2 regions of the Exiguobacterium sp. s34 genome follow, and region 2 is predicted to be linked to the other one. Evidence: riboswitches for the same ligand, from Rfam matches in the RefSeq annotation. Region 2 holds a riboswitch; the other holds the start of a gene.

Region 1 (16,122 bases), on a different contig from region 2:
TGTCGAACGTTCTTCAAATCTTGATTGCACCACTTGCCATCGGTTGGTCATGGCTCGCCCTTAACGTATCACGCGGAAATGGCGCATCACTCTCGACATTGTTCAAACCGTTCCAAAAACGTTATGTTAAACATGTCATCACGTCTTTCGTGATGGGTGTGTTCCTTGTATTGTGGACGTTATTGCTCATCGTACCTGGAATCATCAAAGGATTCTCGTACTCGCTTACGCCGTATATCTTACGCGATCAGCCTGAGCTTTCGGCACTCGAGTCGATTACGGAATCGCGGCGTCTCATGGACGGGCATAAGATGGAAGCATTCATGCTCTTCTTGTCGTTCTTCGGATGGTTCCTCGTCGGGATTTTGACGCTCGGAATTGGATTCTTCTTCATCGGTCCTTACTTCTCGACAACGTATGCGACGTTCTATGACTCGATTCGCGACAATCAAGTTGGTTCGGACGAGCCAGTGCACGGAACGGAACAAGGGTTTTAATCAAACAAACGCCTCGCTCATTTCATTGAGCAAGGCGTTTTTTAGGCGTTGACTTCAGTTTTTTGTAAGTATGGCTTCAATGACAAGTGATGTTCAGCCACGACTTTACGAATCGTGCGTGTCTTCGATCGCATGACGAGTGACGTCGTCTCGACGATATCATCCGTCAAGAACTTGACGCCATCGAGCAACTCACCAGACGTGACACCAGTCGCAGCAAAGATGCAGTCATCGCTCTTGACGAGGTCGTCGAGCGTGAGGAGTTGGAGTGGATCTTCAATTCCCATTGAGATGACGCGAGCTGATTCCTCTTCGTTCATCGGATGTAGACGGGCCTGCATGTCTCCACCGAGCGCTTTGACAGCAGCGGCTGTGATAACTCCTTCAGGAGCTCCACCTGTACTGATGAAAATATCAATCGGGTTTGATTTAACGGCAGCAGCGATTCCTGCAGACACATCGCCATCTTCGAATAGCTTGACGCGTGCGCCAACGTTCATGACGGCTTGACGAAGATGTTCGTGGCGGTCACGGTCTTGCATGATGACCGTCACTTCCTCGATGCGCTTGTTATTATATTTCGCAGCTTTTTCAATGATAGACTCGAGCGGTTCGTCGAGTGAGACTTTCCCTTTTAAGTTTGGACCGACGACAAGTTTGTCCATGTACATATCTGGTGCGTGGAGGAGGGCACCTTCATCAGCAACGGCGATGACGACCATCGCATCTCCAAGGCCTTTTGCGACAATGGATGTTCCTTCGAGTGGATCGACAGCGATGTCAACTTTCGGACCGAATGTTGTTCCGAGTTTTTCCCCGATGTAGAGCATCGGGGCCTCATCGAGTTCACCTTCTCCGATGACAACTGTCGCGTCCATGTTGACCGTTCCAAGAACTTCTCGCATCGCTGACGTAGCTGCATCATCGGCCTCATTCTTTTGGCCGCGTCCGATCCATTTCGATGATGCGAGTGCTGCTGCCTCTGTTGCCCGTACGATTTCTAATGCTAATTCACGTTCCATAGTGTTGTACCCTCCACGTTATCTCTATTCAATGTGTTATACTTTTTACGGCTTAAATCCGTTGATTAGTGTATCACAATCTTATAAATGATGTAAATAGGACAGATTCTTTTCTCCTGACCGAAAAAGCATTAGTATTAACAGCAGGGGGGATTATCATGTATTTTGTGAATAGAGAGAAGATTAATCAGACACTGGAACAGATGGAGACGATGTTAGCGCATACCGATCAATTGACCGGGGATGCGTTCACGGTAGATCTTGCGAAACAGCGAATGGCCGTCCTTCTTATGGAAGGGGTCATCGATGTTGGGAACTCGATGATTGACGGGTTCATCATGCGAGACCCTGGAAGTTATGAAGACATTGTCGACATCTTACTCGATGAGCGCGTGCTCGATGAGACGACGGCGAAAGCGACAAAAGCACTCGTCGGATTACGTGCCTACTACGTTCGTGAGTTTGTGCACGCCGATGCATCAAAGTTTGACGAATGGGTGAAGACGTCGAAACAAGACTTCACGGCATTCTCCACACAAGTTCATCGCTACTTAGAAGTCGAACTTGGACCAGTGTCCGCATTCTTACCAGAAAGCGAGTGATTGGATGGAACCGATTAAAGGATATTTGTTTGATTTAGACGGTACGATGTATGCCGGTACGGAACCCGTACAGGCAGCTGTCGATTTCGTCAACGAACTAGAAGCGACAGGCGTCCCATATTTGTTCGTCACAAACAACGCATCGATGACGCAACAACAGATTGCTGACAAGTTGATTGAGATGGGGGCGAACGTGAAAGCGGAGAACGTTTTGACGAGCGCGATGGCAACGGCTTTTTATATTGAAAAGATGTCTCCGGGGGCAACTGTCTATATGATTGGGGAAGATGGACTTCGTCTTGCGTTAGAATCTCGTGGTTTTCATGTCACGGACGAACCGAAAGCGGACTATGTGGTCATCGGCCTTGACCGACACATCACATATGAGAAGTTGGCACGTGGCGCAATCGCCATCCGTTCGGGAGCTCGATTCATCTCGACAAATGGGGATATCGCGATTCCGACTGAACGTGGATTTCTACCGGGGAACGGGTCGCTCACGTCTGTATTGACCGTGACGACGGAGAAGGATCCTTTCTTCATCGGAAAACCGGAACCGGTCATGATCGACATCGCACTCGACATGATTGGACTAAATAAAGAGGATGTCGTCATGGTCGGGGATAACTACCATACGGATATTTTGTTTGGGATCAATGGTGGCATTCGTACGCTCCATGTCAACTCAGGTGTGCATGGACCGGCGTTTATCCAAGAACAAGAAAAACTCCCAACCTATATGGTCGAGAGTTTAGATGAATGGAAGCACGAAAAAAAGGGATGACGAATGTCTCCCTTTTTGCTTAGAATACTTGTTCTACTTCGACGATGCCTGGTACTTCTTCGATGAGCGCACGCTCAATACCGGCTTTTAACGTGATTGTTGAAGACGGGCAGCTGCCGCAAGCACCCATCAAACGGAGCTTGACGATGCCTTCTTCGACATCAACGAGTTCGACGTCTCCGCCGTCACGAAGCAAGAACGGACGCAATTTATCGAGCACTTCTTGGACTTGATCAAACATTTCCATGGTATCTACCCCTTTCTCGTTCTACTTTATTCTAGCAAGTTTGAGAGTGTTTCTCAATCATTTACACTGAGCGTTTCATCATCGGGAAATCGAAGAATTTTTGTATAATAGATTTGAGGGGGAATAAAGTTGAAAATTACGGTATATGGGGCAGAAGTTCAATGTGCAAGTTGTGTCGGTGCACCGAGTTCTACCGAAACGTATGAGTGGTTGCAAAGTGCGCTCGGACGGAAGTATCCGGAGCAATCCTTTTCGTTCGAATACATCGATTTCGAACAGAGCGAAGATGAGTTCGCCCAGGCGCTCAAAGAAGACGAATGGTTTTATCCGCTCGTCTTGCTCGACGGGGAAGTGATTGACGAGGGCGTGGTTCAGTTGCGGAAAGTATACGCGGCGATTGAGGCGAAGCAAGTATAAAACAATGAAGACAACAGGCGGACCGTGCGAGCGCAAGGTTCGTTTTTTTGTTTACCTATTCTTTTGAAAACAATTTTACAACTTTTGTCTATCGGGATAAACTGAACATAACTTGCATAATTTTTATAATATTTTGAAAATTTTACGAATCTATTCATTGAGGAGGACTGTTCAATGTTTGCTCGAAAACGGAATACACCGATCCATTTAGACATCTCATCACAAATGGAGCACCTGTTGATCGCTTTACCGGATGAGTTAGAACGTCAACGTCAGTTGATTCGCCTCGAACGTGAAGATCTCGTATATTTACGTGCGTATCAACATGAACTACGTCAATTGACGCCGCGTTTAGTGGATGTATTTTACGAGGAGCTCGAAAAAATTGATGAGATGAAAGAGTTGATTCGGCAACATTCGTCCTCGGACAAACTGAAACTCACCCTCTCGAATCACATCATGGAGATGTTTGAAGGGAAATTGAATGAGTCGTATATTAACAGACGTCTTGCCATCGCCAAACGTCACTACTTGATCGGTCTAAAGGGGAAGTGGTATATGGCTGCGTTTCAAAAAATATTTGAGACGCTCGTCTTATCCATCCAAGATGAACAACTTGATGCGGAATCAAAAATGAAGTTGATGATGGCCGTCTCTAAAATCTTTAATTTCGAGCAACAGATCGTGCTCGAAATGTTTGATGATGAGGCCGAGGTCGTTCGTGACCAGATGCAACTCGTAAAAGACGAGATTGGTCAGACAATCCAACAGGCAAGTGAAGACTTAGCGGCGCTCTCTCAAGAAGTCATGGCCAGCTTTCAATCGATGAACGAGCGGGCAGATGATATGAAGCATTCGAGTTCACTCACCCAGACAAAGCTGAGGACGGTACTTCATTCTTCGGTAAGTGGAAAAGACGCCATCTTGTCCGAGACGGGCCGCCTCGAAGAGATTACGCGTGACCTTTCGGATTCCGCTCAAGAAATCAAAGCACTTGAAAAGTTGATGAATGAAATTATGACGATTGCGGACTCAGTGAAACAAATCGCCAATCAGACGAACTTGCTCAGTTTGAATGCTGCCATCGAAGCTGCACGAGCGGGGGAGCAAGGGAAAGGATTCCACGTCGTCGCTTCCGAGGTACGGACGCTTGCGAGTCAGTCCAAACAAGCAGCGGAAGAAGTCGAGGACTTGGTGAAGCGACTCACGAATCAAATGGAAGAGACGTCGACCCGTGTCCTCTCAACCGAGCAAGAGATGAAGCAGACGATGGGGCGAATCAATCAAGTGACGGACGCCTTCCTGCAAATCTCGGGGGACTCTGAACATGCGGACGGACAGATGGGGAGCCTCGCCGGGGATATCGATGAGATTGTCGAGTCGATTGCCGAACTTAAGCGGGCGACGACGCAGATAGCGACGTCTTCGACACAGCTGATGGATACGGCGCAACGTTTATAGAAGTATGGAATCAACGTAAAAAACGAACCGAGTCGCTTCGAACGACTTGATTCGTTTTATAGAAAAGGTCGAGCGATTCGCTCGACCTTTTTCGGTTAGAGAAGTTGGAACGAAGATGTCGCCGAACCCGCTGTGTAACCAGTTAGTGTCGCGTCTGACTTCACTTGATACGAACCGCGTTGTGACCAAGAATTTGTAGAGAGCGTGAATGTGATCGCACCGGAAGCATTCGTCTTCCCTGTGCCGACGAGTGTCGCACCGTTCGGTTGTGTGACCGTCACACGGACATCAGCGTTTGCGACTGCTTGTCCATTCGAATTGCGCACCGTCGAAGAGATTGAGACGACTTCACCCGCGTAGTAGTATGACTTCGACGTCGATACCGTCGTCGTAAGTGCTTGTACCGGTTGTGTCGTACCACCAGAAGTAGGGGCTTGGACGAGTCCATTTCCGAACCAAGTGTCACGACCTGCCGTACCGAGGTCAATCGAATCTTGCGATAATTTCGTACGGAGTTGCGTGCTCGATAACGTCGGGAAGGCTTGCTTCATGAGCGCAAGGTTACCTGCGACGTAAGGTGTCGCCATCGATGTCCCACTCATTTGACCGTAGCCGCCATTAGAGAGTGTTGAATTGATGCTGACTCCAGGAGCCGCGACTTCGACTGTGCTACCTGTTGCTGAGAATGAGGCGCGGTTGTTATTGATATCTGTCGCAGCGACGGCGATTGCCGAGTTGTAACGAGCCGGGTAGTTGACGAGGTCGCCTGATCCATCGGTACGTCCATTGTTACCGGCTGCTGCAACGACGAGAATCCCTGCGTTATTCGCACGATCCACCACTTGTTGGAGTGTCGTCGAAGGACTTGTCGTTCCAAGGCTCAAGTTGATGATGTCCATGTCGTTCGTAATCGACCAGTCAATCCCGGCAATAATACTCGATAGACTACCACTTCCGTTTGCCTCGAGTGCTTTGACGGCATAAATACTTGCCTCGTGTGCGATTCCGACGGTCCCGATACTGTTGTTACGGGCTCCAATAATCCCAGCGACGTGCGTCCCGTGACCGTTGTCATCGGCATAAGAACTCGTCACCGTACTAAATGAGGCACCACCGGCAATCGTTAAGTCCGGGTGAGCGGAGATCCCGGTATCGACGACGGATACTTTGACACCTTTACCAGTGAATCCGCTCTGCCAAGCGGAAGGAGCTTGTAATTTAGGAATTCCCCAATCTTGGCTTTGGTTCTCGATATGTACCGTTTGATCCACTTCCACGTGTGCGACATGCGGGTTATTCTTCAGTCCGTTCAGGGCAGACTTCGGAACTTCGAGTGCCGCTGCTGGAATATTCGAATACTGTTGACGAACTTCCATGCCTTCAATCGAGAGCGGGATTTTCTTTGCCGATTCTTTGAAGACGACGAGGACGCGTTCTTTCTCTTTGTTCGGGGCAGCTTCTGCGCCTCCAGGTACGGTTGATAAGACGAGCAATGATGCGAGGACGGTGCTACAGATTTTTTTCAACTTGTTTCCTCCTTTAGGGTAGTAGGCAAGATGACAGGATGTCGGGCTGCCGTGTTCATAGAGTAACAAGTTTTTCCAACGTATAGAATATGTCGTAGGCATTAAAAATCTGAATATTTAGATAAGGATAGAGGGGATTAAGATACAAGACTTTTGACTCAATAAGACGGTGGTTGAATGAATAATCGATGATCGGATTTATAAAAAAAGCGAATCGACCAGTCAGGTCAATTCGCAATCGGTTATTTGATGACTTTATGTTTCCAAAGAATACCGGATTTCAATAGGCGAGCGACTTTTCCGGTGAGCGATTGTTTCCCCATAAACACCCCAAAGCCTGCTTTCTTCCCGAGGGAACCGAGCGTCCCTTTCAATTTGATGTCAGGTAACTCTGGATAGGCGAGCCCCTTCCACTTACAGAGGAGCACTTGAACGATTTGTTCTGCCTGAGCTTCGGCGAGTTGTCCAGACGGTGCGTACGGCAAGCTAGCGTTGTCTCCAACGACGAACACGTCCGGTAAGCCTGGTACGAAATGATGTTCCGTCAGTTTGACACGTCCGCCTCCATCGAGCTCCCATCCTTGGTTGCGTACGACAGCGACCGGTTGAATCCCAGCTGTCCATACGGTCAAGTCAGAAGGGAACAAATCTTCATGGTTCCATAAACCATCGGCATCGACGCGCGTAATGTTGGCGTTGTTAATGACTTCGACCCCATGCTCTTCGAACCAAGATTGGACATACATCGAGACACGATTGGATAAGAACGATAGCACGGAAGGTCCACGGTCAAACAAGCGAACCGTCAAATCAGGACGACTCTCGCGTAGTTCGCTTGCGAGTTCGACACCGGATAATCCTGCTCCAACGACTGAAACGACCGAGCCAGGTCGTAACCCGTTGATCGCTTGCTGTGTTTTACGCGATTCTTCAAGTGTTTGAATGCTGTACGTGAATTCCGCTGCCCCTTGGACGTTATGATACTTGTCCTCACAGCCTAATCCGATGACGAGGTCATCATACGGTACCTTTTCTCCACTCGCGAGAAGAACCATCTTGTCTTCGGTATCGATATCCGTGACTTGTCCGTATATGTAGTCAATTTCTTCCGGAAAGTCGATGCGAATATCGCGGTCCGAGACCGTTCCTGCAGCGAGCGCATAATACTCTGTTTTTAATCCATGATAAGGTAAGCGATCGACGAGCGTGACCGAGACGTCCTTCAACTGGTGCCCAAGAACTCTTTCGATGACACGCATTCCCCCATAACCGCCCCCTAAGACGACTAATTTGCGCATAATAATCCCCCTTTGTTACTCTTCAACTGTATCATGTTATAATCTGCCGTAGAAGAACCATTTTCCGATAATTCACGTAAAGAAAGACGGTGACATATATGATGAATCCAATCATCGAATTTTGTGCCTCGAATTTAGCGATGGGCTCACAGGTTGCCCGAGCAAAATTGGAGTCCGACCCGGACCTCGATGTAGTCGAATACGGCTGTACGGGCTACTGTGGCGTCTGTTCCCTCGATTTGTTCTGCCTTGTCGATGGGGAAGTTGTGACCGGTGAAACACCGGATGAATTAGTGACGAAGGTGTATGAAAAAATAGAAGAGATGGCATGGTAAAAAGTTTGGGGGATGACCTCAAACTTTTTTATTTCACCCGTTGCATTTTAAAAAGAGGGATGTTATATTCTAAGAGGTTCGAATGTAGGTTGTCTGACGTTTAACAACGAGAAAAAGAAAGCGTTTCAAACGGTAGGGCACATCTCTTTTCGGGTATGACACATATAATAGCTTTGTTTAATATGAAAGGAGCACAACATCAATGAAAATCATGAGTGTGGTTGGTATTTTGGCACTAATTGCAATCGCTTACATCTTCTCTACCAACCGTAAAGCCATCAAATGGCGCACGGTCTTGGCAGCGTTCGCTGTTCAATTCGCGTTTGCTTTCCTCGTGTTGTATACGTCTTGGGGACGTTCGGCACTTGAATGGATCTCGAGCGGGGTTCAAGCCATCTTGAACACGGCGGGTGACGGGATTGCGTTCGTATTCGGAACAGCAGTCGGCGGCGACAACTTCGTCTTCGCATTCCAAGTTCTTCCGATTATCGTTTTCATGTCATCATTAATCGCGTTACTTTACTATCTTGGCGTCATGCAGTGGGTCATCCGTATCCTCGGTACGGCACTTGCAAAAGCATTAGGAACGTCACGTAAAGAGTCACTTTCAGCAACAGCAAACATCTTCGTTGGTCAAACGGAAGCACCGCTTGTCATCAAGCCTTACCTTCCTACGATGACACAATCTGAGCTCTTCGCAGTCATGGTCGGTGGTCTCGCATCGGTTGCCGGTTCTGTACTTGCTGGATACGCAGCACTTGGTGTACCGCTCGAATACTTGCTCGCAGCAAGCTTCATGGCAGCACCAGCGGGTCTCTTATTTGCTAAAATCATCGTGCCAGAAACAGAAGAGTACGATGATGACATCGAGATTGCAGAGGAAGAAGAAGACAGAGCGGCGAACTTCGTCGATGCAGCGGCACGTGGTGCTTCTGACGGTCTCTTCCTTGCCTTGAACGTCGGTGCAATGCTTCTCGCATTCGTTTCATTGATTGCGCTCGTTAACTTGATCCTCGGTTCAGTCGGCGGACTCTTCGGATTCGATAGCTTGTCACTCGAATTGATTCTTGGTTATGTGTTCGCACCACTCGCGTTTGTCATTGGTGTGCCGTGGGCAGATGCTGTACAATTCGGTAGCTTCCTCGGTCAAAAACTAGTTTTGAACGAATTCGTTGCATTCTCTGAGTTCGCACCAATCATCGGTTCTGGTGATTTGTCAGCTCGTACAGAAGCAATGATCGCATTTGCACTTTGTGGTTTCGCAAACATCTCGTCACTCGCGATCCTTCTCGGTGGTCTTGGTGGTATGGCGCCAAACCGTCGTGGTGACATCGCACGTATGGGTGTTCTCGCGATTCTCGCAGGTACGCTTGCAAACTTGATGTCAGCTACATTGGCTGGACTTCTTCTCTAATCGATATAAGAAAACGCGATCACTTCGGTGGTCGCGTTTTTTAACGTAGGAATTATGTATACAATTTGACGTTCGGCCATTGAGCTGGCCAATTTTTTTGAGCCATTCGTTTCAAGTAGATTGGATGTTTTGAGGTGCTTGTTTCAAAATACGGTGTAGGTCTAACTTGTAGTGTGAGAAGGTCTTGAACGCCATAGGGTGCTGAGAGAATGAGCTCACCGTCTAAATTGAGACGTACCCCGATTGCTGTCACAGTTTCGGGGAAATGGGCTAGCGCATCGATTGATGAGGTATACGGAGGCAGATGGTTCACATGATGCATTCTTGCTTGGTTTTTGACAGACCAAGGCATGTCTGGATCTCGTTGATACAACGTCTGCTCTAACTCTTTCTCGATTGCTTCTTCTGGCTGGGTAGGGTCGAAATAAATCACATCCACATCGTCTGTTTGTGTCGGAGTATCGTATCCGTGGAGATGATCCCATATTTTTGCGCGGATATAGCCCGCGCAAATCCACCAGTCTGGTAGATGAAGAGTAGCGACGGTGCGAAGGTGCTTCATGAGTTCTGCATCTTGCTGTAAGAAATGGATCAAGTCCTGTTCATGTTTCATCAATCAAACTCCTTCTGATCAATAGGATTTAGAAAAAGCACCTAGGCAATGCCTAGATGCTTGTATATCGATTACGCTTGAAGCTGTACACGTTGACGTTCGATCCACGGCTTCAATTTCAAGAAGAGTGGAACGAAGAGTGCGCTGATCAAGATCGCTTTAATCAAGTTGAACGGTAAAATCCCGTAAAGGACGAGGTCCGTCTTCACGGCCGGATCGGCCATGTCTGCCATTCCGAAGAAGAAAGCATAGGCTGGCAAGATGACGAGATAGTTTAAGATGGCGAGGCTGAGTGCCATTGTGATTGTACCGGCGAGTAGTCCAGAAGCGAGTGCTTTGTTCGTCTTCCGTTTGTGATAGAACCATGCGACCGGGTACATGAATGCGACACCTGCGAAGAAGTTTGCGACTTCTCCGACCGGGACACCGCCACCGTTAAAGACATAATACAAGACGTTTTTCAATCCGACGACCACGACACCTGCGAGTGGTGAAAAGACGATCCCGGCAATGAGTGCAGGAATGTCACTAAAGTCCACTTTGAGGAATGGCGGTAAAAATGGGAGCGGGAAGTTGAATAGCATGAGTACGAACGAAATCGTCCCGAGCATCGCCAAAGTCACCATTGTTGTCAGTCGTTTGTTGCGCGTAGTTTTCATCAGAATCTCTCCTTTAGGTCGCTCCTCGATGAATGGCACCCGTCGCATATAAAAACCCGATTGCAATGAAGACAATCGGGAGAGTTTACGCGCATACGAAATAGATGTTTTCCGAGGTGGAAGAGTCCACGTCAAAGAAAACATCCGGATATCGGTCGGATGCCGCCATCTTCTCCCATCCAGACTATACTGTCGGCTTTCGAATCTCACGAAATCAGCAAGCAACGCCTTGCTCGCTCACGGGCTGAGAAGAATAAATTCTTCAATACCGCCGGTCGGGAATTTCACCCTGCCCCGAAGATGGAACGATTTAATTTTTTTTGTTACAGTTTAGTTATACAAGATAATGCACAAAACTACAAGTCAATTGACTTGAAATGAAGATAAAATGAGGAGGAGTTCAGATGATTCATTTGACAGAATCAGCAGCACTTCAAGTACAAGAGATGATGAAACAGACCGAACGCCCGGATGCACAATATTTGCGAGTAAAGGTCCAAGGTGGCGGATGTACAGGACTTTCATATGGAATGGGCTTTGATGAGGAGAAAACGGACAAAGATGTTCAATTTGATCATCATGGTGTCCGCGTCATCGTCGCTGAAGTGGATCATGGTGTCGTCGATGGACTTGAGATCGACTATAAGCAGTCGATGCTCGGCGGAGGCTTTACGATTAAAAACCCGAATGCGATCGCCACGTGTGGATGCGGCTCAAGTTTCCGTACGGCAACGAACGCCGGTACACCAGGAGAATGTTAAAGAATAAAGAACCGATCGCACTCGCGATCGGTTCTTTATTCTTCTTCTGTCAAAATCAAACGAATCACTTTAGCGGTGACATCGAGTTCGATATGGTGCTGCCAAGGTCGAAAGCCCGTGATTGTACACGTGTCATTCGTGATTCGGAATGAGCAAACGCTCTCCTCTTCTTGGTCGAGGACGGAATAACGACTGAAGTCTGATAAGCTCTGATAAATCGCATACTGTGGCGGCAATTCGTAAGTCCATCCTTTTTCTAGCATGATTTGATGCATATTCAGGTCCCCCTAACGAGTCTTTACTTATAACAATAGCAAGAAAACGTGTGAAAGTGGTAGATTAGTCTGTTTCTTTGAAGGGAAAATGAGTAGGGACGTCATTACAAAATGGAGGATTGAGGGTCATGAGAAAAGTATTGATATTCGGAGGGTCACGCTATTTCGGGAAACGACTTGCCTTGCGACTCGCGGAGGCGGGGGACGATGTGACGATTGTGACGAGAGGGCAACTGCAAGTGCCAGAAGCCGAAGGGATACGTTCGATCAAAGGAGATCGGCAATCGGTCGCAACGATGAAAGACTTGGCACGCGAACGGTACGACCTCGTCTACGACAATATTTGTTTTACGCCGTATCAGGCAAAGATTGCGTCGGACGCGTTCATGGACAAAGTGGGGAAATATGTATTGACGTCTACGATGTCGGTGTATGCTCCGGGTCCTGACTTAAAAGAGAGTGACTTCAATCCGCTCCATTATGAATATCATCTAGAAGCCGAGCATGATTACGGACAAGGAAAGCGAGAGGCCGAATCGTTCTTCTTCCACCGGGCCTCGTTCCCGGTCGCGACCGTTCGCCTGCCGATTGTCTTAGGGCCGGACGATTATACAGATCGACTCAAATTTTATGTGGATGCGATTCGTAACGAGGAACCGGTTGTCTTGCATCATCCGGAAGCGAAGATGGGCTTCATTTCGAGTGCGGAAGCAGCGGCATTTTTAGAATGGGTAGGACGCGCGAACGTGACGGGTCCATTCAACGCGGCAAGTGACGGTCTGATCTCCATGGGTGCTCTGATGGAACGGATCGGTCATCACGTCGGAAAACCGGTCCATATTATAAAAGACGGGGAGTCGTCCCCATATGATTCGGATGTCGACTATTACATGTCAATCGCTGAAGCGAAAAAAGCGGGCTACGTCTTCACGCAGTTGGATGACTGGATTGACCGGGTCATCATTCAGACGATGCGGAAATAAAAAAATCCTCTGTGGATACGGTCCACAGAGGATTGATGATTATTTCCCGGCAAATACAGATGTCGAGTGTTGTGGGTGACGAGCAGTCGGGTCCACAAGTTGTTTTACTTGGTTGATAGCGATTGGGGCTTCACCGAAACCTGTTGCGATCAACTTCACTTTTCCTTCGTATGTGGCGATATCACCACAAGCGAAGATGCCAGCGACTGTCGTTTCCATACGTGAGTCGACACGGATTGTGTTCTTCTCGAATTCCATTCCCCAGTTCTTGATTGGACCAAGAGATGAAACGAATCCGTAGTTACAAATCAAATCATCAATTTCAACGATTTTCGACTCACCGTCTTTATCTGTCAGTTCGACAGATTCGATGTGTGTCTCACCTGAAAGTGACTCGATGTTGTATGGGGTAAGGACGTTAATCGTCGATGCTCTCATCTGCTCGACCGTATGTTCGTGAGCACGGAAGCGGTCGCGACGGTGGACGATGTGTACTTCTTTCGCAATCCCTTCAAGCATGAGCGCCCAGTCGACGGCTGAATCTCCGCCACCTGCAATCATGACACGGCGATCACGGAATTTCTCCATGTTGTCGACGAAGTAATGAAGGTTTGCGTAATCTTCACAGCCGTCAAGACCGAGTGGACGAGCCGAGAAGGCACCGTTTCCTGCAGTGATGATGATGGCTTTCGTATGATATTCTTCTTTATTTGTCGTCAAAACAAATGTGCCGTCCTCAAGACGTTCCACTGTTTCAACCGTTTCGCCGAGGCGGTAGTCTTGCTCGAATTGATCAGCTTGCGCTTTCAATTGATCGATCAAGTCCTGTGCTTTCACTTTCGGGAAACCAGCGATATCATAAATATATTTTTCAGGATAGAGCGTTGACAACTGACCGCCGAGTTGCGGTAAGCTTTCAATCAACGTCGTATCGAGTTGGCGCATGCCTGCGTAAAATGCGGTGAACAGTCCGACCGGGCCGCCACCGATGATGATTACATCTTTCGTCGTCTTCATCGAATTCCTCCTCAAAGCGTATACATCTATTATAGAGAGTTTATTGAATTAAATCCATTCAGTACAAACATGCAACACTTTCAAAAAAAATTCAAGAAGATAAGCTTTTCCATTGAGAATTCAATTTAAAGAGCGTACAATAAAGCAGAAGCAATTGTGAACAGATGTTGAACAAGAATGGGCTTTATTGTGAACATCTATGTGAAGAAACACACAACATAGTTGTTCAAAAAAACAAAACTTTAAACAAGGTGGAAATGAACATGAAACGACCTAACATTGTTATTCTTGGCGCGGGCTTTGGCGGACTTATTACAGCTGTCAACCTTCAAAAGACACTCGCTGCAGGTGATGCGAACATCACGCTCATCAACAAGCATGATTATCACTACCAAACGACATGGCTTCACGAACCAGCTGCTGGAACGATGAACCCAGACCAAGCACGCATTTACATTAACGACATTGTGAACCCGTCACGTGTGAAACTTGTCAAAGGGATCGTCGATCGCGTCGATACTGCTGCGAAACAAGTGACGCTCGAAGATGGTTCTGTCGTCGAATACGACTACGTTGTCATCGGTCTCGGTGGTGTTCCTGAAACATTCGGTATCCCAGGCTTGAAAGAAAACGCGATGACAATCAGCTCGTTGAACAGTGTTCGTAAAATCAAAGAGCACATCGAGTACTCATTCGCTCAATATAAAACAAACGGTTCTTCTGACAACTCGTTCGTCACGATCGTTGTCGGTGGTGCTGGATTCACAGGAATCGAATTCCTCGGTGAAATCGTCAACCGAATCCCTGAGCTTTGCAAACAGTATGACGTTCCACGCGAAGCGGTTCGCATCGTCAACATTGAAGCAGCGCCAACAGTTCTTCCAGGATTCGATCCGGAACTCACAACATACGCACAGAAATGGTTGGAGCGTAACGGTGTCGAGATGAAACTCGGTAACGGAATCAAAGGCGTCGAACCAGGTGTCGTCACATTCGGTCCACTCCAAGGTGACACAACGGAGACAATCCGTGCCAACACAATCATTTGGACAGGTGGCGTAAGTGGTAGCCCAATCATCGAAAAATCAGGATTTGAAGCGGTTCGTAACCGTGTCATGGTGGAAGCGGACAACCGTGCACCAGGTCACGACAACGTCTTCATCATCGGTGACTGCTCAGCAGTCATGGACCCTGCATCAAACCGTCCATACCCACCGACGGCACAAATCGCGACGCAACAAGCGCACAACGTTGCGAAAAACATCGCGGCGCTTATCAACGGCAAATCGACTTCGAAGTTCACTTACGAGAGCAAAGGAACAGTCGCTTCGCTCGGTCATAACGATGGAATCGGAATCGTCATGGGTAAAAAAATCTTCGGTCGCAACGCTTCATTCATGAAGAAAGTCATCGACAACAAACACTTCATCGAATTGAAAAAATACGGACTCGTCCTCAAAAAAGGGAAGTTCTAATTCGCGATTCACGTACGGCTCGTTCTCATTCAGAACGAGCTGTTTTCTTTAGAAATTGTCATAGGAAGTTCTTTGACCACGTTGGTCGAAATTTTGTATAATGGAGAGCGGACAAGGGGGACATCACATGCATATTATCCAAGCAGTCATTGGGGCCGTCTTATATATGACGATTTTTTTCAGTATCGGCTTCATCTTGAATATGTTACTTAAAAAGACATGGACACTTGTGTTCATTTATCCAATTTTTGTCATCATGATGATTGATAATGTCAAACTTTCGAGTTACGTGACCGAGACGTCAACTGCACTCACGGGGATCTATGAAGGACTCGTCGGATTGCAACTTCTCGATTTGTTCATGCTCGGTTTCGGATTGCTCGGTGCAATCTTAGCTGGCGTGACGATTCGTTTCTTACGGAAGAGCGGTTATTCAATGTTCTAAATGGCGACAGAAATGTTCGCCATTTTTGTTTTGTCCCTACTTTTTTAGGGCATGAACCGATATACTAGATAGCGAAACGATTTTAGTAAGGGATGCGATGCGAATGACATTACCGATGTATACGATCAAAAAAGTGTTGAATAATAGCGTTGTCATTTGTCAACATGATACGGATCCGGAAGTCATTCTACTCGGGAAGGGAATTGGCTTTGGTAAAAAACCAGGCGACCTCGTCGACCCGGCCAGCGTCCCGGAGAAAGTGTATCAACTGACAGATAAAGAAGAACAGTC
Region 2 (16,122 bases):
CGCGACGCCTTCTGCCATAAATTCTTCTGGAAGGGCGAACTTCATCCCCGTCAAATCTTGGTTAAGTGCTGCCGTATAGTCAGGCACCTCAACCTCGGCTGACGTCGAATCCATGTCGCAATGTCCTGCAATCGTATTCAATAAGTAAGCATTGTCTTCAACGGTACGTGTGAGCGGACCGATTTGGTCGAGTGAAGACGCGAAAGCAACGAGGCCGAAGCGCGAGACGAGACCGTATGTCGGTTTCATCCCGACGACACCGCAATAAGCGGCTGGTTGACGGATTGAACCACCCGTATCCGAACCGAGGCTAAAGAGGACTTGCCCAGCTGCGACCGATGCCGCTGAACCGCCTGAAGAACCTCCTGGTACACGTGTCGGGTCCCATGGGTTACGGACCGGTTTGAACGCCGAGTTCTCGTTCGATGAACCCATCGCAAACTCGTCCATGTTCAACTTCCCGATCGTGACAGCGCCGGCGTCGTGAAGACGCTCCACCACTGTTGCATCGTGTGCCGGGACGAAGTTCTCGAGGAACGTCGAGGCACATGTCGTGCGCATCCCTTTTGTGACGATGTTATCTTTTACGCCGATTGGCATACCGAAGAGCGGATCGTCTGAAGTTTTCGCGAGCTCATCCATGCGTTTCGCTTGCTCGAACGCATCTTCATTGAGCGTCAAAAACGCACCGATTTTTTCATCCGTCGCTTCGATACGATCGAATGACTCTTTGACGAGGTCCGTGACCGTGACTTCGCCTTCTTTTAATAGCGTATGCAATTTCGCTACACCGTGGTCAAATAAACTCATGAAAGGCCTCCTTACTCAAAGACCGCAGGGACACGGACTTGACCGTTCTCCCAGTCAGGTGCCATCCGTTCGACTTCCTCACGTGGAAGCGATGGACGAACCTCGTCTTTGCGTAGTACGTTTTTCAAATCTAGGGCATGGGTCGTCGGTTCGACGCCCGTTGTATCCAGCTCATCGAGTTGCTCGGCGAACTCGAGAATTTTTGTCAATTGCTCCGTGAAGTGCGTCACTTCTTCATCCGTGATCGCAAGTCGGGCAAGTCCGGCGACGTGCCGAACTTCAGCTTCTGTAATACGAGCCAAAATTCCCACCTCCAACAGTTTTCAATACATCGTTCATTATCATACCACTTTTTCAGAAGACAAAAAAGGAAATCTATCTCGTTCTAAATTGTCTCATTTTTATGAAACTAGGGGAATCCACCCCGAATATTGACCCGCTTTCGAAATCAGCTATACGGTCGGCGACGGATTCTGATTATGATAGAAACGATTCGTTAAGGAGGAATCATATGTCGATCCGAAATAAACTAATCACCGCTTTCAGCATCATGTTTGTGTTGCTTCTTGGTGTAAGCGGTTACTCTTGGTATGCCTTGAACGCCTCAAAAGCGGCTCAAGAAGATATGACCGTTTCCTGGGTACCGGGGATGGACCAGATTCATCAAGTCGATAAACAATTGCTCGAAATTCGCCGCCATCTCATTCGCCACGCCCTCGTCGATGACGCGGTGACGAAACAAAATATCGAACGAGACATCCAAGCGTCCGTCGCCATCTTAGAGCAACGGATGGATGGATATGAAGCGACGATTATCATGGAAGAGGATCAACAGCTCTTCGATCAAGCAAGTTCCGATTGGGCCAACTTCCAGACCGTCATGAATGAACTTATCCGTATTTCAAATGAAGAAGGTACAGAAGCTGCGGAAGCGTACATTCGTGACACGGCTACCGCTAGTGCGGACACCCTCTCGAATTCGCTTGGCCTCCTCGTCAACCTGAACCGGGAAGCGATTCAGACAGACACGGCCGCAGCAGCTGAAATGTTTGAACAGGTTCAGCTGACGCTCCTCGTTGTTCTCGGGGTCGCTGCCGTCATGACCATCCTCATGATGCTCTTCATCTTCCGTTCCATCTTTGAGCCGCTCAAAGAGTTCAAGACGAAGATGCACGAACTCGCGACGAGCGAGGGGGATTTGACGACGTCGATTCCTGTGAAGCGCCGCGACGAGTTCGCTGGACTTGCCCGTGACTTCAATCAGTTCATCGCCAACTTGCGTCAGTTGATCCTTCAAGTAAACGACGTCACAACGGGTGTGACGAAACAATCGACACATATGTATGAAGAGTTGAAAGAACTCGACACGTATATGACGACGACCGCCGCAACGACGGAAGACTTGACCGCCGGGATGCAACAGACCGCGGCAAGCGCGCAAGAAATGAATGCGTCTGCATCCGATATGGAACGGACGATTCACCACATCGTGACCATGGCCGATGAGCGCAAAGTCGAAGCGAAACAAATCGATGAACGCGCCCTCTCCCTTAAATCACATGCGGTAGAGGCGAAAGAGAACGCGATTAGCGTCCTTCACTCAACGCGCACGAACTTGGAGAAAGCGATGCAAGACGCGAAAGCTGTACGGGAAATCGCGACCCTCACGAATGACATCCTTGATATCGCCGCCCAAACGAACCTGTTATCGCTAAACGCCTCCATCGAAGCAGCACGTGCCGGTGAGGCCGGTCGTGGATTCGCCGTCGTCGCCGATGAGATTCGTAAACTCGCCGAAACGAGCCGGGCGACCGTCGAACGCATCCAAGCAATCTCGACGACCGTTCTTCATTCGGTCGACCACTTGAATGAAAGCTCCGGGCAGATGCTTCACTTCCTCGATACGAATGTCTTGAAAGACTACGACCAACTCGAGGAGGCAGCCGGACAATATAGCGAGGACGCAGGTCGCTTCGAGACGACCGCGACCGAGTTCGCCGCTGCTGCGGGTGAACTTGAGCAATTGACATCGAACATGATCGGTGTCATTCAAGACGTGGCGACGACCGTCAACAACGGAGCGCTCGGTACACAGGAAATCGCTGAAAAAGTAACGCTGTCCGTCGATCGCTTCGCTGAATTGAACCGCGCGACCGAACAGTCGCAACAAAAGATGGAAGAACTCGATTCATTGATTCGACAATTCAAGGTATGAAAATAACCCGCCGACACGTGTCGGCGGGTTTCTCATTAGGCGGCAGATTGCACCGCTTCTTTTTTTCGTTCGAGTTCGAATCGTTTTGTCTCGGCGACGACGACACCTGATAGGAACAAGAGTCCAATCAAGTTCGGAATCGCCATGAGACCGTTGAACACATCCGAGATGGACCAAATCAAATTTAAGTTCGTCGTCATTGCACCGAGCCCTGCGACTAAAATATAGAGGACACGATACGGGACGATGACTTTTTCCCCAAGTAAATAGTACGCGGAACGTTCCCCGTAATAACACCAGCCAAGGACGGTGGAATAGGCGAAGAAGACGAGTGAGACCGTCACGATGATTTCACCGATTGGTCCTAAGAAATAAGCGAATGACGCTTGCGTCAAGGCAATTCCTTCAAGTCCTTCCGTATATTGACCACCCATGACAATCGTGAGTCCGGTAATCGAACAGACGATGAGCGTATCGATCAAGACCTGTGTCATCGAGACGACGAGACGAGTGCTTGTCGTCCCGGGAAATCGGTTTTTGCTGCCGCTGCCGCGATCGGTGCAGATCCAAGTCCTGCCTCATTAGAGAACACACCGCGCGCGACCCCGTAGCGAATCGCGGCACCTAACGCACCCCCACCGATAGCTTCGGCACTGAATGTGCTCGAGAACATCGTCGATAAGGCACCCGGTACCAATTCAAGGTTCATGATAAGAATCACGAGCCCACTTCCGACATATGCAAGAATCATGAACGGGACAAAAATCCCGACGACTTTCCCGATCGATTTGACACCACCTAAAATGACAAACGCCGTCACCGCCATCATGACGATTCCTGTCACAACCATTGGGACGTTGAACGAATTGTTCAAGGCGAGACTGATTGAGTTCGTTTGTACCCCGTTCCCAATCCCAAAGGCTGCGACTGATGCGAATAAGGCAAACAACATGCCTAGCCACTTTTTCTTTAGCCCGTGTTCTAAGTAATACATCGGCCCACCGGCAATTTCGCCTCGTTCATCGACGACACGATATTTGACCGCAAGGATGGCCTCCGCATATTTCGTCGCCATTCCGACAAAACCAGATAACCACATCCAAACGACTGCACCCGGTCCCCCGAGGACGATTGCCGTCGCGACACCGACCATATTTCCGGTACCGACCGTGGCCGCTAAAGCCGTCATCAACGCTTGGAAATGCGAGATGTCCCCACGTTGTTTCTTCTTCGGTTTCTCATTCTTTGGAATAAAGGCCTCTTTCAAGCCGACACCAAGCCTCGTCACTTGAATAAAGCCGAGACGGACGGTCAGAAAGATCCCTGTCCCGACAAGTAAGATTAATAAATGTGGCCCCCAGACGAGATTTGATAAACTCGACAGCCAACTTTCAATTTGATTCACCGTGTTGCTCTCCTCCTACGTTCTTGATTTGAGCGCTCTTCTATATTTTTCAGAACATTCACAATCGAGTCAAGGCGCCACACCCTAAGAAAGCGTTTTCACACCGTTATATAATTGTAATATTTTCCCTGAACCCTTGTCCTCATACGCTCCTTAAAATTTATTTCGAAATATGATTGTAATATATCTCCGCACTAAGAAGCACCGATTTCACAATCAATATGAATCGTTAATCGATGGACTGCATCTCGATCAGAAATGGATCGGATGTAAAAGTACAAAGACCTCTCGTGTCGGATTGAGAGCAATAATCAAATACGGGCAGGCGAGACTCCTGAGAGAATAGCAAGCAAAGTGAGACCCAGCAACGACCGAAAGTCGCGATGCGGCTCACTGCTTGCCTCTAGGAAAGCGAGCCGTGCCTGGATTGGTCAAAAAAAGACTGTAGACCTATGGTTTGTCTACAGTCTGAAACCGCTCGAGGCGATTCCTCCAGTTGCTCGTTTTACGAATGAATTGCAGACACGACTTCCTCGACGTGTCCCTTCACTTTGACATTACGCCACTCTTCTTGAATGTAGCCGTCCTCGTTGATCAGGAAAGTTGAACGGACGATACCGTAGTACTCTTTCCCGTAATTCTTCTTCAATTGCCAGACACCGTACAACTCAGACACTTCGTGATCTTCATCGACGAGCAAGTCGAACGGCAACTCATTCTTGGCGATAAAATTCTGGTGCTTCTTTTGGCTGTCCGCTGAAATTCCGATGACGACCGCGCCTTCCATCTTCGGCATCGCATCGCGGAAATCACATGCCTCCGTCGTACAACCGGGTGTCGAGTCACGCGGATAAAAATACAATACGACTTTCTTTCCTAAATAGTCTTTTAACGAGACCATCTCTCCGTTTTGGTTCGGTAATGAAAATGTTGGTGCGAGCATCTGTTTTCCTCCTTAACCGAACGACGGGTCGACGAGTTGTTCGTCAAAACCATCGATCGCTTCCTCTAGTTTTGTCTTTAACGGGTCGAGTGCTTCGATATACTCGATCGGGTCTTCGGTGGCGGCCGCTTCTCGAAGCGACGCCTCATTGTCGGTGTACCACTTCTCGTACGCTTTAAAGTAATCGGCCATGATCGCTTGGTTCTCTTCGACCGTCAACGTCTCCGCCATCAGAAGAAAGACATTATTGTCCGCTTCTAAAGCTGTATAGTCGGTCTGTGCATTGACTCGGTCGTAAATCGGACCTGCCTCATCTTCCGGAACTTCCGCAAGACGGGCGTTCGCTTCCGCGTTGACCCCATATTCGTTTGCCTGTATCCCGATGAGAAGTTCCCCGACTTCAGCGATCACGTCCTCTGGTAACGCGGTCGGCGTGATGACGAGCGACCAGTCCTCCCCATCCTTCACAGCAACTTTACTGAGGCGGTTCGGGAGCGGATTGCCGTCTTGGTCGACCATTTCATGGACGAGAAACGCCACGTCTTCGTCCTCGTTGACCCAACTCTCATAGATATCTCCTGGGGCAAGCTGACGCGTGACAGCGCCGGTCGCCGGGATGTCGGTCAAGCGACCCGCATAATCGATGGCCGTGAGCGCCTCGGCATCGCCCGACTCGAGCGCCGCTTGATAGTCCGCATACACTTCTGTGACAGCATCCGGCAATGCGCGTTTCGTTTCTTCTACAACCGCCTCTTCGTCGTTCCCACATGCCCCGAGCGTGAAGACGAGGAGAAGCGGAATGAGCCATTTTTTCATGTTGTTCGTCCTTTCTAAAGCCGTGTTCTCCCCCATCCTACCATGTCTCGAATCGTCGCTCCAATGGCATGTGTTTCTGGAAAATTGTTTCACTAGGATTTCTACGATAATTTCGATACAATACAGACGTAAGCGCTTTAACGCTCAACATCACTTTAAGGGGGAACGAGAATGATTCCATACAAACATGAACCATTCACAGACTTTACACAAAAAGAGAATGCCGATGCGATCCAAGCGGCAATCGAGAAAGTGAACGGTGAGCTTGGGAAAGACTATCCGCTCGTAATCGGTGGGGAAAAGGTTACGACGGAAGGAAAAATCACGTCTTACAACCCAGCGAACAAAGAAGAAGTGATTGGTCGCGTCTCGAAAGCGAACCAAGAGCTCGCAGAACGTGCGATGCAAGAAGCACTCACAGCGTTCGACTCATGGCGCCACGTCGACCCAGCCGTCCGTGCAGACGTCTTGTTCAAAGCGGCGAACATCGTCCGCAAACGTAAGCACGAATTCTCGGCTTACCTCGTCAAAGAAGCTGGTAAGCCATGGAACGAAGCGGATGCGGATACGGCAGAAGCAATCGACTTCATGGAATACTATGCACGTCAAATGCTCGAACTCAAGCCAGGTAAGAAAGTCGAGAGCCGTCCAGGCGAATATAACCGTTATGACTACATCCCACTCGGGGTCGGGATCGTCATCAGCCCATGGAACTTCCCGTTCGCAATCATGGCCGGTACAGCTGTCGCGGCAATCGTTGCCGGTAACACGATTCTCTTGAAGCCAGCTTCGACGACACCAATCGTCGCTGCGAAATTCGTCGAAGTGATGGAAGAAGCAGGTCTTCCAAAAGGCGTGCTCAACTTCATCCCAGGACCTGGCGCAGAAGTCGGTGACTACCTCGTCGACCATCCGAAGACACGCTTCATCAGTTTCACAGGCTCACGTGATGTGGGACTCCGCATCAACGAGCGTGCTTCTAAATTGAACGAAGGTCAAATCTGGCTCAAACGCGTCATCGCAGAGATGGGCGGAAAAGATACAATCGTCGTCGACGAGTCAGCGGATCTCGAACTCGCTGCACAATCGATCGTCAAATCGGCATTCGGTTTCTCAGGTCAGAAATGTTCAGCTTGTTCACGTGCCGTCATCGTGGACAGTGTGTATGACACGGTACTTGACCGCGTCGTCGAACTTACGAACGAACTCTCTGTCGGCAACACAGAGAAGAATGAACACTTCATGGGACCTGTCATCGACGCAGCGGCCTTCAAGAAAATCACATCGTATTTCGATGTCGCTAAAGAAGAAGGACGCATCGTCGCTGGCGGAAACGCGGATGATTCAACAGGCTACTTCATCGAGCCGACAGTTGTCGCAGACGTCGACCCGAAAGCGCGTCTCATGCAAGAAGAGATCTTCGGACCTGTCGTTGCGTTCACAAAAGCGAAAGATTTCAAAGAAGCGATCGATATCGCGAACAACACAGAGTACGGCTTGACGGGTGCGGTGCTTACACGTGACCGCGCGAACCAAGAATTCGCTCGCCAAAACTTCCACGTCGGTAACCTTTACTTCAACCGTGGTTGCACTGGCGCAATCGTCGGTTACCAGCCATTCGGTGGATTCAACATGTCAGGAACGGATTCAAAAGCAGGTGGTCCGGATTACATCCAACTCCACATGCAAGCGAAGACGACATCTGAAACGTTCTAATCAACAAGGAGACGTTCCCTCGGGGGAGCGTCTCCTTTATTAGTGTGCTTTAAAAGTCTGTTCGAACATGATGGCCATCTCTTCTTGATGGAGCAAGAACAGTTCAAATAGCGTCGGATCGAACGCTCCGTTCATGTCTTTCATCGCTACAATCGAGTCTTCATGTGAGAAGGCAGGTTTATACGGGCGGACCGTACGAAGAGCGTCATAGACGTCGATGATGGTGACGATTCGTGCCGCAAGTGGGATTTCTTCCCCTTTCAAGCCTTTAATATATCCCGTCCCGTCCCAACGTTCATGATGATAGAGGGCAATCTGGTAAGCCATCTGGATAAAGTAGTTATGAGGAAACTGTGTTTGTAAATCCTTCAACACCTCGCCCCCGACGCGCACATGATCTTTCATGAATACCCATTCCTGATCGGATAGCTTATTCGCCTTCAATAAGATCGCATCCGGGACAGAGATCTTTCCGATATCATGAAGCGGTGCCGCGAGTCGAATCCCTTCGATGAAAAGAGGAGACACATCCGGATGATGGTGATCATATAAAATCGTCGCAAAGAGCGTCGACAAATCCTGCACCCGCTCGATATGGTTCCCCGTCTCATTGTTGCGGAGTGCTGACAGGCGTAACAGTGTACGGACAAGTCCTTCTTGATAATCGATCATTTCTTTTTCCCGCTCGGCAAGGATACGCTGTGCTTCTTCGCGTCCCGCCTCGATCCGATGTCGTTCGACCGCCCCGAGAAGTGCATTACTGAAGTCTTGCAGTGCCTGTTGTTCGTATTCCGTGTACGTCCGTTCCGAGACGACGGAATCAAACCCGACAAATCCTTGGCACGTCTTCCCTTGCATCATCGGGACTGCGAGCAGACTTTGAATGGATTGCGGTTCGAGAATCCCGCGGACGACACTATTTTCTGGTAAATCAGCCACGCGCGGAATATACATCGTCTCACCCGCGACATGGGTGTTGACCCATTCGGGCAACACATCGATTGGCACGTCTTGAAGATTGTCCATTTCGGCGGTGATGCCTTCGGCGCACCACTCGAACGTGTTGTGACAAACCTGGTTCGTGAAATCGTAATCGAAGACATAGACGCGGTCGACCGCGAAATAATGTCCAAGTTCGGCTAGCGACTGGTCAACCCGCTTTTTGAAATCCGCAATCTCTGTTGTTAAAAAGCGATTGAGGAGTGACGAAAGCAGGTGATGGAGTCGCTCTTGTTGTTGTAACTGTAACGTCAATGATTCATGCGAAGTTGCCATGTGCCAAACCTCCCTTATTGTCTGAAATGAAATCAATCGTTCCATGAGTTTATTTTACCCAATTTTCAGTCTTTTTACCCTGCTTATACCAATTGAAAAACCGGGTGACGATGCACCCGGTTCGACATCACACTTGCTTCAATAAGTTCGCCATCTCAATGGCCGACGTCGCCGCTTCCCAACCTTTGTTTCCTGCTTTCGTACCAGCCCGTTCAATCGCCTGTTCGATCGTTTCCGTCGTCAATACGCCAAAGATGACCGGGACCTCCGATTGATAACTCGCTTGCGCGATTCCTTTGGCCGCTTCGTTACACACATAATCAAAGTGCGGTGTCGCGCCACGGATGACGGCACCGAGCGTGATGATCGCATCGTATTTTTTACTCATCGCCATTTTTTTCGCAACGAGCGGGAGCTCGAACGCACCCGGGACGAAAGCGAGCGAGACGTCCTCTTCCTTCACGCCGTGACGCTTCAGCGCATCCTTCGCTCCATCGAGTAGACGCATCGTAATCAAGTCGTTAAATCGTCCGACGACGATTCCAATCTTTAAGCCTTCTCCAACTAAGTTACCTTCAAATGTATATGTCATCTCATTCATCCTCCGATATGGTTCATTTTGAGTTGTTTCGTCATTCGATATGACTCGTTCGCTTCGTGCGCACCGACATGGAGCGGTACACGTTCGACGACGGTGATGCCACATGATTCTAAGGCATCGACTTTTTCTGGGTTATTCGTCATGAGGCGAACACGGGTCACTCCGAGGTCACGGAGCATCGCCGCACTGACACGATAGTCACGCATGTCGGGATGAAATCCGAGCGCCTCGTTCGCCTCGACCGTGTCTAACCCTTCCTCTTGCAAGGCGTATGCTTTCAATTTGTTCACGAGTCCGATCCCTCGTCCTTCTTGGCGCATATAAAGGACGATGCCCGACTCCTGTTCGATTCGACCGATAGCAGCATCGAGTTGTGGACCGCAATCACATCGGAACGACCCGAAGACGTCTCCCGTCAAACATTCCGAATGAATTCGAACGAGCGGGACGTCCGACAGCGTCTCGGTCACGAGAGCGACGTGCTCGTGTCGGTCGAACCGATTCGCGTATCCGATCATCCGAAACGCGCCTTTCGATGAGGGAAGTGACACGTCCGCTTCGCGCGTGACAAGGTCTGTCTCCATATATCGGACCAATGCCTCGATTGTGATGAAGGCCAATTCATGACGTTTGGCGACTTGCACCAAGTCCGGTACGCGGGCCATCTCCCCGTCTTCACGAATGATTTCACAGATGACGGCTACCGGTTCACTGCCTGCAAGTCGTGCCAAATCGACGGACGCTTCCGTATGGCCACGGCGCACGGAGACGCCTCCTTTTTTGGCGATGAGTGGGAAAAGGTGTCCTGGGCGTTGAAAGTCAGACGGACGTGATGACGGATTCGCCAATTCGCGAACGGTATGGGAGCGCTCGCTCGCAGAGATGCCTGTCGTCGAATCGACATGGTCAACACTGACCGTAAATGCCGTCCCATGTGGGTCCGTACTGTTCGTCACCATTGGCACAAGGTCAAGGCGTGCCGCGACTTCTTCGGCGACGGCTGCACAGACGAGTCCTTTTCCTTCCGTGATTAAAAAGTTCATCGTCTCAGGTGTCATCTTGTCACCGAGCACGACAAAGTCACCTTCATTCTCACGGTCCTCGTCATCGACAACGATGATGGGACGTCCGCGTCTTAACTCCTCAATCGCTCGATCGATCGAATCAAACATTACCATCCCGCCTTTCCATAACCTTGTGACGCCAAAGACTCGAGTGTCATCTTCGACTGTCCGACTAATTTTTCCATATATTTTGCTAACAGATCACATTCCAAATTGACAGAGTCGCCGACATGCTTCGATCCGAGAACGGTCTCGCTATACGTGTGCGGGATCAAGGACAGGGTAAATCCACGTTCTGATACGTCAAATACGGTCAGACTTGTCCCGTCCACAGAAATCGATCCCTTCGGCACGATGTATGAAAGAAGCGAACGGTCGCATTGAATGTCGACATATACGGCATTCGCGAGCGGACGTTTCTTGGCGATGCGTCCGACGCCGTCGACGTGTCCGGACACGAAATGCCCACCGAATCGTCCGTCCGCTGGCATCGCCCGCTCCAGATTGACTCGTGTGCCCGGCTTGACCCCATCTAAACTGGAGGCCTTCAACGTCTCTGGCATCACATCAACAGCGAACGTCGACGCGTCAAACGTCGTGACCGTCAGACAAATCCCGTTCACCGCAATGCTGTCCCCGACCTTCACGTCCTCGAGCACTTTCGTACCTGACAGGACGAGCCGTAAGGACGGTCCATTTCGCTTCACCGCTTTGACCGAACCGATTTCTTCTACGATTCCGGTAAACATCAGAGCGCCCCCTTTCGAAGGACGACTTTCAGATCAGGTCCAATCGTCTCGACCTGATGAATGCCAAAGCGAGCAATCGCATCGATCGAGCCTTCCTGCTGCGAGCGATAGATGCCGTTCTTTCCGCCGAATACGCGCGGTGATTGATAGGCGACCCATTCATCGACATACCCTCCGTCAAGAAGGGACGTGACAAGCGTCGGTCCCGCCTCCACCAACAAGCGCCCAACCCCGTTCGCGTACAATGTCTCGAGCATGCTCCCGAGTGACGTATAATCGAATAGCTCGATGCCCATAGCACGCGCCCGTTCCCGTCTCTCTTCATCGTCTGACGAAGTGAACAGGAGGACCGGTACGTCTTCAGCCGTTCGAGCAAGCGTGCTCGCGAGTGGCAAGCGAAGATCACGGTCGAGGACGACTCGCTTCGGCTGACGTGTCTCTCGGTCCAATCGAACGGTCAGTGCCGGATCATCGGCGAGCACCGTTCCAATCCCCGTCAAAATCGCATCGACTGTCGCGCGTAGTTCATGAACGTCACGACGAGCTTCCGAACTCGTCACCCACTGGCTCTCACCCGACTCCAAGGCAACTTTCCCGTCGAGGCTCGTCGCCGTCTTTAAGATGACGTACGGTCGTTTCGTCTCGAGCGCTCGCAAGAACGCTGGATTCAATTCCTTTGCTTCATCTTCAAGCAGTCCGACTTCGACCTCGACCCCAGCCGACCGGAGACGCATGATTCCTTTTCCGGCAACGAGCGGGTTCGGGTCCTCCATGGCGATGACGACCCGTTTGATCCCGGACTCTACAATCAAGTCGGCGCACGGTGGTGTTTTCCCGTGATGCGAGCACGGCTCAAGCGTGACGAAAAGTGTTGCTCCGTTCGCTGCCGCACCTGCCATCTTGATTGCATGAACCTCGGCATGCGGTTCGCCCGCCTTGAGATGGGCGCCTAGCCCGACGATGCGACCGTCTTTGACGAGAACGGCACCGACGAGCGGGTTCGCCCCAGTCTGTCCATCGGCCGATTTCGCCAATTGGATGGCCTGTTTCATGTACTGTTTCATCGTTCTCCCTCCTTTTTTCCGTACAAACAAAAGACCCTAAGGAAAGGTCCTTAGGGTCTTGGTGGGAGGGTTTTCGTCGCTTTTGAACAAGCCAAATAAACGTTTTCTTTACAGAAAAGCGTACGACGAAGCACAGGTCACGCGGACCTGTTTTTTGTTCCTTCTCCCATCCAGACTATACTGTCGGCTCTAGAGTCTCACTAGATCCACCGTTCGCACACGTGCGCCCGGGTCACGGACTTAGGGCATGGCCCATCACCGCCGGTTGGGAATTTCACCCGACCCCGAAGGAATATTTGTTTGTACAGATTTACTGTATCGCAATTGTTTTTATTTCGCAAAACAAAAAGCGCCACTCGTGAGAGTAGCGCCTCGATTATGCGAGAAAGAGGACGACAAGAAGCCCGACAATCCAGCAATAATATGAGAAATACTTCAGTTCGCCTTTGGCCATGACGTGTTGGAACCACTTCAACGAAATCGCAGTCAACGCATACGAGGCGATGAACGCCAAGATGAGCGGGCCGAACAAGTCACTCGTCTCCGGGTTCGTAAACAAAGCCGGACCGTCCAAAATCATCGTTCCGAGACTGATCGGGATGAACAGGAAGAATGAGAAACGAAGTGCTGATTCCTGCTTGATCCCGAGTAACATCGCCATGACGATGGTCGCCCCAGAGCGACTGATGCCTGGGATAAGTGCTACCGCTTGGGCGAGCCCAATCAAGATGGCGTCACGTAACGTGATACCGCCGTCCCCTTTATTCCCGCGCATATTTCGAATGAACCAAAGCGCGAGACCTGTGATGATGAGCGTATATCCGACCGTCGCGACGCCACCGAGTACTTCTCCGATCCAGTCGCCGAAAATGACACCGAGGACACCGGCTGGAACCGTTGCGACGAGGAGCAAGCCGATAAACTTCACATCGACCATCGTTTCTTCCGTTCGGTCCTTCTTGAATAGGAACGTCCATAAACTGACGATGAGACGGATGACATCTTTACGATAGACCGTCAAAACCGCGAGGAGCGAAGCAAAGTTTACGAAAACTTCAAATGACAATCCCGGCAAGTCGATGTTAAATAATTCTTGGAAGATAACAAGATGTCCACTTGATGAAATCGGAATCGGCTCCGTGAATCCCTGGATCAATCCGAGCAACGTATAAAATAACCAAACTGTCATAATGGTAATCCTCTTTTCTGTTTTTCACTCAATGCGCCTATTTTAGCAGAATTGGACTTTCGTTGACCAGCTGTTAAAAATTTTTTGATGTAATTTCAATATTCGATTGATTAGTCTGAAAATTAAATTTATTATAGAAGGGTACTCATCTGGAGCGAAGGCGATGACCCCATTTCTCCAGTTGGGTACTTTTTTATAAAAATATGACATTTTTGGTTGATTAAAACTTTTTGTTTACATTTATCTCGAAATTCGATTTAATTTGTAATAGAACTGTTACCATTTTTTGAAATCTTTATCTGTGACTTTAGACCTATCCATTTCTTAGAATATGTTTAAAAATTTTCAAAATCACGTTAATAAATCCGAAAAACCATCCGATAGTATGATTGTAGGAGCATTTTTTTCATCTTTGTCGGTTCATATTTGAGTCCACGGAAGGAGGAACCATCATTGAGTCAAACGCTAACCACTAAATCCCATCACCTGTCCACTGAACAGCAGAGGATGATCCATTGCATCCGCCTTCTCGGGGACTTGCTGAAGGAACGTCCGCGCCGTTCTGTCTATCGTCGCTTTGCCATGGAACAGAATTGGCCATCTCCTGAATCGATCATCAGACAGTTCGGGTCATGGGCTGAGGCACTTGCCATCGCAGGCTATGAATGGCATGGAGAAGCAACTGTCGAATTGCCAGACAAAATGCCAAAGTATACACGCGAGGACATCATCGAGACACTTGCGCTTTATTCGCGAGACATGGGCTCGATCATCACCTTGAAGAAGTATCAGCAATGGCGAAAGCTCCATCCGAAGGCACCGAGCCATTATCACATCGTCAAGACGTTCGGTTCGTGGCATGATGCCTGTGCCGAGGCAGGACTTGAGGCAAGTGTCACCTATTCGAAAACGGAACTCTCCAACGCGCTCCGTGAAGCTATTCAGGAAATGGGCTTCTCCCTCTCATTCGAAGCATATCGGGAATGGGCGAAGCGTAACAACAAACCTTCGACAAAAGCGATCTTACATCGTTACGGCTCTTGGTCAGCCGCCGTTCATGCGGTTGAATCGGAACTTTATAATACGAACTCATAATCTTTTCATACAAAAGGAGGATCTGCCATTTGGCGGATCCTCCTTTCATCTGACTTCTGTTGATAATCCTTGATAGTGGGCGACCCGGTCACGACCATTGAACTTGGCACCGACATACATGGCTCGGTCCGCATGCCGGAGTACCGTATCGAGGTCTTCATATTCATGAATCGTCTCGATCCCAATACTCGCCGTCACCGTAATGCGTGTCCCTTCCGTGCCAAAGTCATGTCGTTTCAGTGCGTCGCGTATCTTTTCACCGACCAGTTGGGCTGCAGCCTCATCCATCCGAGGAAAGACGAATACAAATTCTTCGCCACCATACCGTGTCACCAAATCTGTCGCCCGAACGCTACGCGTGAACAATTGTCCGGCCTCAATCAACACCTCGTCCCCGAACGCATGTCCATATGTATCGTTGATCGACTTGAAATGATCCAAATCAACTAGGAAAAGGGATAGTGGATAGGATGCGACGTCGTTCAATCGTTCTGTCGTCCAGTTACGTAACGCCCGCTGATTATGGAGACCTGTCAACGGGTCCGTCAAACTCTCATGTTGAAGGCGGTCCCGCTCATCGATTCGCTCGATTGACCACGACAACGTTTTGAGGAGCCGATTCACTTCGACGGCAATCGGCATCTCATACGCGCCGTTCGCTGTCGTCGACACCATACAGCTGACGGCCGTTTCCGCTCCCCAAACAGGCTGGATAACGAGCGCCGAATGATGAAGCTCTTGTTGCTGTTGTTGCAAGTCGGGATGCCATTCATGAAGTGAATCATAGACGAAACATGGCTCATCCTCGTCTTGATAGCGCTCGATCGTATAAGCGTCCGGTACACTCGGGATGATGCGTCCCGTCATATCATAAAACGTCCGCTCCCCTTTTCGGTTGACCTGCAGCCAACCACGTTCGACTTCAACGACGTCACGTAGTCCGTTCCAAAACTTTTCAATCAACAGCTGTTCACTATCGACACGATAGAGCTGCTCTTTCAATCGCTCGACCTGATCGACTTTTGTTTTCGTCTCTTCTGTCTCCGTCGCTTTCGACATCGTCATCTTTAAGACGGATAGAACGAAGAATGTGACAATCAGCCCGACATATCCAAACACGAGATACGATTCAATCGCAATCATCGTGAACAACAGTTCGAGTGACACGACGAGCCAATCG

The links. Region 2 has a riboswitch for FMN ahead of ribD (bifunctional diaminohydroxyphosphoribosylaminopyrimidine deaminase/5-amino-6-(5-phosphoribosylamino)uracil reductase RibD). Riboswitches for the same ligand answer to the same signal wherever they lie in the genome.
Region 1: another riboswitch for FMN. It lies ahead of KNO87_RS12115 (ECF transporter S component); the one in region 2 lies ahead of ribD (bifunctional diaminohydroxyphosphoribosylaminopyrimidine deaminase/5-amino-6-(5-phosphoribosylamino)uracil reductase RibD).

What each region holds. Positions count from the first base shown of each region.
Region 1 covers NZ_JACSKE010000005.1:198,125-214,246, reverse strand. Annotated here, with positions in the region: gene KNO87_RS12175 (DUF975 family protein) at 1-497, shown strand, start outside; gene glpX (class II fructose-bisphosphatase) at 539-1,519, opposite strand; gene KNO87_RS12165 (DUF86 domain-containing protein) at 1,678-2,121, shown strand; gene KNO87_RS12160 (TIGR01457 family HAD-type hydrolase) at 2,126-2,905, shown strand; gene KNO87_RS12155 (NifU family protein) at 2,925-3,152, opposite strand; gene KNO87_RS12150 (YuzD family protein) at 3,282-3,569, shown strand; gene KNO87_RS12145 (globin-coupled sensor protein) at 3,744-5,030, shown strand; gene KNO87_RS12140 (S8 family serine peptidase) at 5,126-6,556, opposite strand; gene KNO87_RS12135 (NAD(P)/FAD-dependent oxidoreductase) at 6,799-7,854, opposite strand; gene KNO87_RS12130 (YuzB family protein) at 7,953-8,189, shown strand; gene KNO87_RS12125 (NupC/NupG family nucleoside CNT transporter) at 8,392-9,603, shown strand; gene KNO87_RS12120 (nucleotidyltransferase family protein) at 9,656-10,216, opposite strand; gene KNO87_RS12115 (ECF transporter S component) at 10,288-10,875, opposite strand; FMN riboswitch at 11,039-11,181, opposite strand; gene KNO87_RS12110 (HesB/IscA family protein) at 11,280-11,636, shown strand; gene KNO87_RS12105 (hypothetical protein) at 11,672-11,911, opposite strand; gene KNO87_RS12100 (NAD-dependent epimerase/dehydratase family protein) at 12,040-12,894, shown strand; gene KNO87_RS12095 (NAD(P)/FAD-dependent oxidoreductase) at 12,934-13,911, opposite strand; gene KNO87_RS12090 (NAD(P)/FAD-dependent oxidoreductase) at 14,175-15,386, shown strand; gene KNO87_RS12085 (YuiB family protein) at 15,514-15,831, shown strand; gene glcT (glucose PTS transporter transcription antiterminator GlcT) at 15,935-16,122, shown strand, end outside.
Region 2 covers NZ_JACSKE010000001.1:129,483-145,604, forward strand. Annotated here, with positions in the region: gene gatA (Asp-tRNA(Asn)/Glu-tRNA(Gln) amidotransferase subunit GatA) at 1-810, opposite strand, end outside; gene gatC (Asp-tRNA(Asn)/Glu-tRNA(Gln) amidotransferase subunit GatC) at 822-1,112, opposite strand; gene KNO87_RS00720 (methyl-accepting chemotaxis protein) at 1,322-3,025, shown strand; partial or broken gene KNO87_RS00725 (alanine/glycine:cation symporter family protein) at 3,061-4,430, opposite strand; gene bcp (thioredoxin-dependent thiol peroxidase) at 4,936-5,373, opposite strand; gene KNO87_RS00735 (hypothetical protein) at 5,386-6,189, opposite strand; gene pruA (L-glutamate gamma-semialdehyde dehydrogenase) at 6,361-7,905, shown strand; gene KNO87_RS00745 (GAF and HD-GYP domain-containing protein) at 7,945-9,180, opposite strand; gene ribH (6,7-dimethyl-8-ribityllumazine synthase) at 9,308-9,772, opposite strand; gene ribB (3,4-dihydroxy-2-butanone-4-phosphate synthase) at 9,778-10,953, opposite strand; gene ribE (riboflavin synthase) at 10,953-11,594, opposite strand; gene ribD (bifunctional diaminohydroxyphosphoribosylaminopyrimidine deaminase/5-amino-6-(5-phosphoribosylamino)uracil reductase RibD) at 11,594-12,658, opposite strand; FMN riboswitch at 12,813-12,954, opposite strand; gene KNO87_RS00770 (undecaprenyl-diphosphate phosphatase) at 13,035-13,847, opposite strand; gene KNO87_RS00775 (homing endonuclease associated repeat-containing protein) at 14,301-14,942, shown strand; gene KNO87_RS00780 (sensor domain-containing diguanylate cyclase) at 14,988-16,122, opposite strand, start outside.